3 regions of the Mycobacterium sp. DBP42 genome follow, and region 3 is predicted to be linked to each of the others. Evidence: predicted binding sites of a transcription regulator. Region 3 holds the regulator's gene; each other region holds the start of a gene.
The links. Region 3 encodes LexA, which represses DNA repair genes until DNA is damaged. Its sites were predicted from a motif close to CGAACANNTGTTCG; they were not measured.
Positions count from the first base shown of each region.

Region 1: the regulator LexA is predicted to act here: its motif matches at 1,120-1,133, upstream of E0T84_RS09815 (HNH endonuclease signature motif containing protein).
Region 2: the regulator LexA is predicted to act here: its motif matches at 1,172-1,185, upstream of E0T84_RS00825 (HNH endonuclease signature motif containing protein).

Region 1 is NZ_VCMY01000006.1:214,255-216,522, reverse strand. It holds gene E0T84_RS09825 (hypothetical protein) at 1-277, opposite strand, end outside; gene dapB (4-hydroxy-tetrahydrodipicolinate reductase) at 274-1,011, opposite strand; gene E0T84_RS09815 (HNH endonuclease signature motif containing protein) at 1,138-2,268, shown strand, end outside.
Region 2 is NZ_VCMY01000001.1:160,954-163,221, forward strand. It holds gene egtE (ergothioneine biosynthesis PLP-dependent enzyme EgtE) at 1-1,069, shown strand, start outside; gene E0T84_RS00825 (HNH endonuclease signature motif containing protein) at 1,341-2,268, shown strand, end outside.
Region 3 is NZ_VCMY01000011.1:59,714-61,981, reverse strand. It holds gene E0T84_RS13495 (LysM peptidoglycan-binding domain-containing protein) at 1-358, opposite strand, end outside; gene lexA (transcriptional repressor LexA) at 600-1,319, shown strand; gene E0T84_RS13485 (LGFP repeat-containing protein) at 1,390-2,268, opposite strand, start outside.

The sequences.
Region 1 (2,268 bases), on a different contig from region 3:
GGGTGGGCAACTCACTGACGTCGAGTTCCATGCCCTGCTCACGGGCCAGACGGGCCAGCCGCTGGTGCGCCAGGCCTGCCCGCAGGGTGGTGACCAGCACCCAGATGCCGATCAGTGGGAACACCAGCAGCGCCAGGCCCAGCCCGATCGCGGCCGGCTCGCCCGAAGTGATGAAGACCCACGCGGTGCGCCCCAGCATCAGGAAGTAGACGATCAGCGCCAGGCACATGAAGCCGATCACCAGTTGGATGCGCAGCGACCGCGCGCCGTCACTCACGACAGGTCGAGCAGCGGTTCAATGCCGATGGTCATACCCGGCCGCTCGCTGATCTTGCGCACGGCCAGCAGCACGCCCGGCACGAACGAGGACCGGTCCAGGCTGTCGTGGCGGATGGTCAACGTCTCCCCCTGGGTGCCGAACAGCACCTCCTGGTGTGCGACCAGGCCGGCCAACCGGACCGAGTGCACCGGCACGCCGTCCACGTCGGCGCCCCGCGCCCCCTCCAGGCCGGTGCTGGTGGCATCCGGATTGGGCGGCATACCTTTTCGCGCCTCGGCGATGAGCTTTGCGGTGCGCGCGGCCGTGCCCGAGGGCGCATCAGCCTTGTGCGGATGGTGCAGTTCGATGATCTCGACCGATTCGAAATACCGCGCCGCCTGCTGGGCGAAGTGCATGGACAGCACCGCACCGATGGCGAAGTTCGGCGCGATGAGCACCGCGGACTCGGGCTTTGCCTTGAGCCAGGCCTCCACCTGTTCGATGCGGTCCCAGGTGAATCCGGTGGTGCCGACGACGGCGTGAATTCCGTTGTCGATGAGGAACTTCAGGTTGTCCATCACCACGTCGGGGTGGGTGAAGTCGATGACGACGTCGGTCTTGGCATCTGTGAGCAGGGTCAACGGATCGCCCATGTCGACCCCGGCCGAAAACGTCAGATCTTCCGCGGATTCAACCGCGTGCACCATGGTCGCGCCGACTTTGCCTTTTGCTCCGAGAACACCCACTCGCATGGTTGGGAGCCTACTGCCCGGGAGTGTCGGCGACATTGAGGGCGGTCCGAGAAAACTTTGACCTCATTTGTCACTGCAGCATCAAACCAGCCAGATCTGTCAGATGCTCGAACTAATGTTCGAAACATGGACAGCGGGGTAACCGGCAAGCTCGCCGCACTGGCGGCCGCAGTCGCCGACCTGCAGTCGATACCCTTCACCGCCCTGTCGGCCGCGGAGTTGCTCGACGTGTGCTCAGGCCTGCAGGAGGCCCGCAACCTGATCCCCACCATCGAGCACCCCGCCATCACCGCACTCGCCGAGCAGGGCACAGCGGCCCGCATCGGCGCGAAGTCCTGGCCCGAGGCGCTGCGTATCCGGCTGCGGGTGTCAGGGACGGAGGCGCGCCGCCGCTACCGCGACGCACTGCACTTCGCGCCCCGGACGTCGATTTCCGGGGAGTCCCTGCCGCCGTTGCGGTCAGCGACCGCAGCGGCCCAGGCCGGTGGCTGGGTCAACTCCGAACACATCGAGATCCTCGAATCGTTCTTTCGCAAATGCCCACAGTGGGTGGATGCGACCAACCGCGCCCGGTTCGAAGAGAAGCTGGTAGCCGTCGCCGCCCAAAACGCCCCCGAGGCCCTGCAGCAGTCGGTCAACGAGGCGCTGTATCTGTTGAACCAGGACGGACCTGAACCCGCTGACGAACAGTGCGCACGACGCCGCGGGATCGTCATCGGCCACCAACAGCCCGACGGTTCGTCGCGCATCTCGGGCTGGATCAACCCTGAACTACGCGCTGGCCTCGAAGCCGTCAACGCCAAAACCGCGGCACCGGGCATGTGCAACCCCGACGACGAGAACCCCTGCACCAGCGGCACACCCACCCAGGATCAGATCGATGCCGACACCCGCAGTCCAGCCCAACGCACTCACGACGCCCTGCTCGCCCTGGTCCGCAGCGCGCTGATGTCGGGCGGACTCGGCCAATACAACGGGCTACCCGTCTCGATCGTGGCCACCACCACCCTGCAGGAGCTGGAGGCCGGCGCCGGGGTCGCGATCACCGCCGGCGGCACCAAACTCTCGATCCCCGATGTGATCCGGTTGGCCGCCCACGCCTGGCACTATCTGGCCGTGTACGACAAACACACCAATATGCCGCTCTACCTTGGCAGAACACGACGTATCGCCACCCTGGCTCAGCGGTTGATGCTGTTCGCACGCGAGCGCGGCTGCACCCGGCCAGGATGTACCGCGTGCGGCAACAAGTGCCAG
Region 2 (2,268 bases), on a different contig from region 3:
GCTACACCTCGACAGCGGTGCCTGCTCGCGGCAGAGCAACGCGGTCATCGATGCCGTCGCCGCACATGCCCGCCATGAGGCCGAAGTCGGCGGCTACGTGGCTGCCGAGGCGGCAGCGCCGGTGCTCGCGGCAGGTCGGGCGGCCGTGGCCGCACTCACTGGGCTCGACGCCGCCAACGTGGTCTACACCTCGGGCTCCAACGATTCCCTGGATCTGTTGCTCGGCAGTTGGGCGGGGGAGCGCACCCTGGCCTGCCCGTCCGGCGAGTACGGGCCGAACTTGGCGATCATGGCCGCCAACGGTTTTCAGGTGCGCGCGTTGCCGGTTGACCGGGATGGCCGGGTCGTGGTCGAGGAGGCGTTGCGTGCCCTGGCGGCGAATCCTCCGGCGCTGGTGCACCTGACCGCGCTGGCCAGCCATCGTGGAGTGGCTCAGCCATTGGCCGAGATGGTCGCGGCGTGCCGCGAGGCGGGCGTTCCGATCGTGGTCGACGCTGCGCAGGCCTTCGGGCATCTGGACTGTAGCGTCGGCGCCGACGCGCTTTACTCGTCGTCGCGCAAATGGCTGGCCGGGCCACGCGGCGTGGGGTTCCTTGCGGTACAGCCCGGATTGGTGGCGCAACTGCAACGGCGGGTGCCGCCGGCCGACTGGGATGTGCCGGTGACGGTGCTGCAGAGTTTCGAGCACGGTGAGCACAATGCCGCGACCCGCGTCGGATACTCGGTCGCGCTGGGTGAACACCTTGCCGCTGGACCGGAAGTCGTCCGGGAGCGGCTCGCCGAGGTGGGCCGCACAGCGCGGCAGGTGTTGGCCGGCGTCCCCGGATGGCGGGTGGTGGAACCCGTCGACGAGCCCACCGCGATCACCACGCTGGAACCCACCGATGGCGCCGATCCGGCCGGGGTGCGCGCCTGGTTGATCGTCGAACGCGGAATCGTCACCACCGCATGTGAACTCGCGCGGGCGCCGTTCGAGATGGCCAAGCCGGTGCTGCGGGTTTCACCCCACGTCGACACGACGGCCGAGGACCTGGAGCAGTTCGCGGAGGCGTTGCGGGACGTGCCGTAGTCGACGGCGGTCACCCAACTCGTAGAACGACTTTCGGGTGATGTCGTCCCCGGTGTCCTCCGGATGTGACCCCTTGCGGTAGGTCATCACGAGGCGTAGGATCGAACACAAGTTCGAATAGAAGTTCTCCCCCCGGAAGGGCAACTGAGAGCTTCGCCCGCGCCACTGGCTCGACACGTTCCTGGGACGCCAGGATCTGCCGGAGTCGATGTTTGTCGACCGCACCGCACGCCCGCGTGCCACCGTTTTGTTGAAAGCTTGGGTATCTGTCATGGACGCCACCTATCTGGACACCGTCATCGATGTGCTCATCGATGACCTCACCCCGTCACCGACTCCCGACGAGGACGCTGATCGCCGGTTGTTTCATCTACTCGATAGTCCCCGGCGGGTGGTTGATGACCAGCCGCTGCTGGCGGTCCTCGCGGCTGCGGTCATCGCCGGCAATCTGTTCGATTTTGTGATCGCCCAGGCAGTCGCAGCGGCTGAACGCGCCGGGATCCCGGCCCGCCAACATCTACGCACCGGGGCGGACCTGTTGACTGGGCTGGGTGTGGCCCCTGCGGCGGCGTATCGGGCAGCACGAGTCGGACGCGTCGCGCACACCTTGCCCGCGGTGACTCGGCAGCAACGTCTCGGGGCGTTGGGCATCGACTTCGCAGATGCGGTCGGGAAGGGCGTCAAACACATCCACGACCGTGTCGAGCTATCCGACGAGGACAGGGCCCAGGTGGTGCGGGCCCTGATGATCCAGAACACGCCGTCGGCAGTGAACGCGAAGGCTCGCGAGATTGCGATCAGCCGGGCGTCGGCCCAACCAGCGCAGGAGGCGGTGGTGCCGGTCGCCGAGAACACCGACCTCAACGAGATGACCCTGAACCAGAACGACGACGGCCGCATCAGCGCCACCCTTGACCTCGATGCGCTCACCGGTGAAGAACTGTTCGCCGCATTGGACCCGCTGTGCCGGCCCGTCCCACTGCCGGATGGATCGCCCGATGCCCGCTCGACCACCCGGCGGCGTGCCGACGCGTTCGGGCAACTGGTCCGTGATTACCTGTCCCACTCGGGCCGCCCCAGCTCCGGCGGAGTGCTCCCGCACGTCACGCTCATCCGGCCCACCCACCCGACGACGCCTGCGGAGGCGGGGGTGTTCGGTCAGCGGCGCGTGGACAGGCTCGGCTTCACCGGGCCGATCA
Region 3 (2,268 bases):
CCCCCGACTTCACCTGCACCACCGCGAGTTCGGTCGGAGTCGTGCCGGGGTCGGTTCCCATCACCCCGCCGAGTTGGGCCACCAAACCCAGCCAGATCGTGATGCCGGCTGCCACCAGTGCCAACAAGACGGTCGTCACAGGGGTGATGGGCCGGCTGCGGTGGGACGCCCGCGACATCAACACCCCGGTCCCGCGGTAGCGAACCGAACCGCCGGCGGGACGCGTGGGCGAGGGCCGCTGGACCCGGCGCAACGGCCTGGGAGCACCAGCGCCGAACTGGGCGCGGGGGCCCTGCGACCGCGGAGTGGCCCGAACAGCGCGGGAACGGCTATCGGCGGGGATATCGATGATCGCCATCTGACTGCCTTTCGGTGAGACGTTTCGCTCTTGTGTTCGAACATAGTCGCTCAAGTGTTCGATTGATAGAACATGTGATCGAACTGTTGCCAAACGATAGAACAGCCCACCGACAAGTTCGGGCCACCAGGCCCGCCCACCCCTTGACAGCGGCGCACGCCGCACCCACCTGCAGACACGCCCACAACACACGTCGAACACATGTTTGATTAATGTTCGAACAACGACTACATTCGGCCTCATGAGCGACGACCGCAGCAGGGACGGCAGCACCGACACCCCGGCCGAATCGGACGGCGCGGGTCCACGCCGGGCCGAGGGGGGCCTCACCGACCGGCAACGGACGATTCTCGACGTCATCCGCGCATCGGTGACCAGTCGCGGCTACCCACCCAGCATCCGCGAGATCGGGGACGCGGTCGGCCTCACCTCGACCTCGTCGGTCGCCCATCAGTTGCGCACCCTGGAACGCAAGGGCTATCTCCGACGCGACCCCAACCGGCCGCGTGCGGTCGACGTGCGCGGTGCGGAGGATCCGGCCGCCGCGGTGGTCTCGACCGACGTGACCGGTTCCGATGCACTACCCGAGCCGACCTTCGTTCCGGTGCTCGGGCGCATCGCCGCGGGCGGTCCCATCCTGGCCGAGCAGGCCGTCGAGGATGTCTTCCCCCTGCCCCGCGAACTGGTCGGTGAGGGCTCGCTGTTCCTGCTCAAGGTCGTCGGAGACTCGATGGTCGATGCGGCCATCTGCGATGGCGACTGGGTGGTGGTGCGCCAGCAGAGCGTGGCCGACAACGGTGACATCGTGGCAGCCATGATCGACGGCGAAGCCACCGTCAAGACGTTCAAGCGGACCCGCGGTCAGGTCTGGCTGATGCCGCACAACCCGGCATACGAGCCGATCCCCGGTAACGACGCAGCGGTGCTCGGCAAGGTCGTCACCGTGATTCGCAAGATCTGACGGACCGATGGCCGGGCCGGCCGCACCGAAAGGCGGCCGGAGCCCGGTAGCTCAGCCCGTGGACGCTGGGTCAGTCGGTTCGGACAAAACCGTTGGTGCGCGCGAATTCCTCACTGGCGAACCAAATCTCGGCGACCGCATCGTCATACTCACTACTGTCGGGTGCCCAGTATCGGCCGGTCTTGGTGTCGGCCTTGATCGGGTAGCCCTCCGGCGCACGATTCGGGTCGTCCAGCGGTAGGTGAATGGCCGTGGCGCTCGGGATCTCGTCCAGTTCGATGGCGGCATGGCGCCCGCTGTGGGGCTCGGTGCTGCTGTATGCCTCGGCCTCGGTGATCACCCGGGTGGGCGCAGTGTCGACATTGTCCTGGTCGCTCGGCGGGGCCATGCCGCTCAGCGTCGAGAAGCCCGGCGCCGCGGGGACACCGCCGGTCGCCCCCGCGAACGCCCCGGTGTCGAACGTGTCGTCTGCGAGCTCCGCTTCGATTTCGCCGTCGGTGTCCTCGCCCTCGGCAACTTCTTCGAAGTCCGCATCGATGGGCGTGTCGAGATCCTCGTCGCCGAAGTCGTCGTCCTCGTAGTCGTCGTCCTCGTAGTCCTCGTAGTCGTCGAAGTCGTCATCGTCGTCGAAGCCGCGCTCCCCGACCAGCTGTGCGGAATCCTCCGGCGGTTCCTCCTCCTCACCCGGGACTCCGTAACCGATGGCGGGGCCGCGGGGCGCGGCCCACTGGCTGACCGGGATCGCGGTGTCGGTGGGGCCGTCATACGGCGACGCCGCCGCACTCGCCACGTCCTCGCCCGGCCCGCCGAATCGCGCTGTCGCGGCTTCGCCGGCACCGTAGGCAGTGCTCGGCGTGTAGCTGCCCGACGTATCGGCGCCGTGGTCATCGGCGAATTCGTCGTGGTCGTATCCCCGCGATTCGTAGCGCGCCTCGTCGTAGCGACCGTC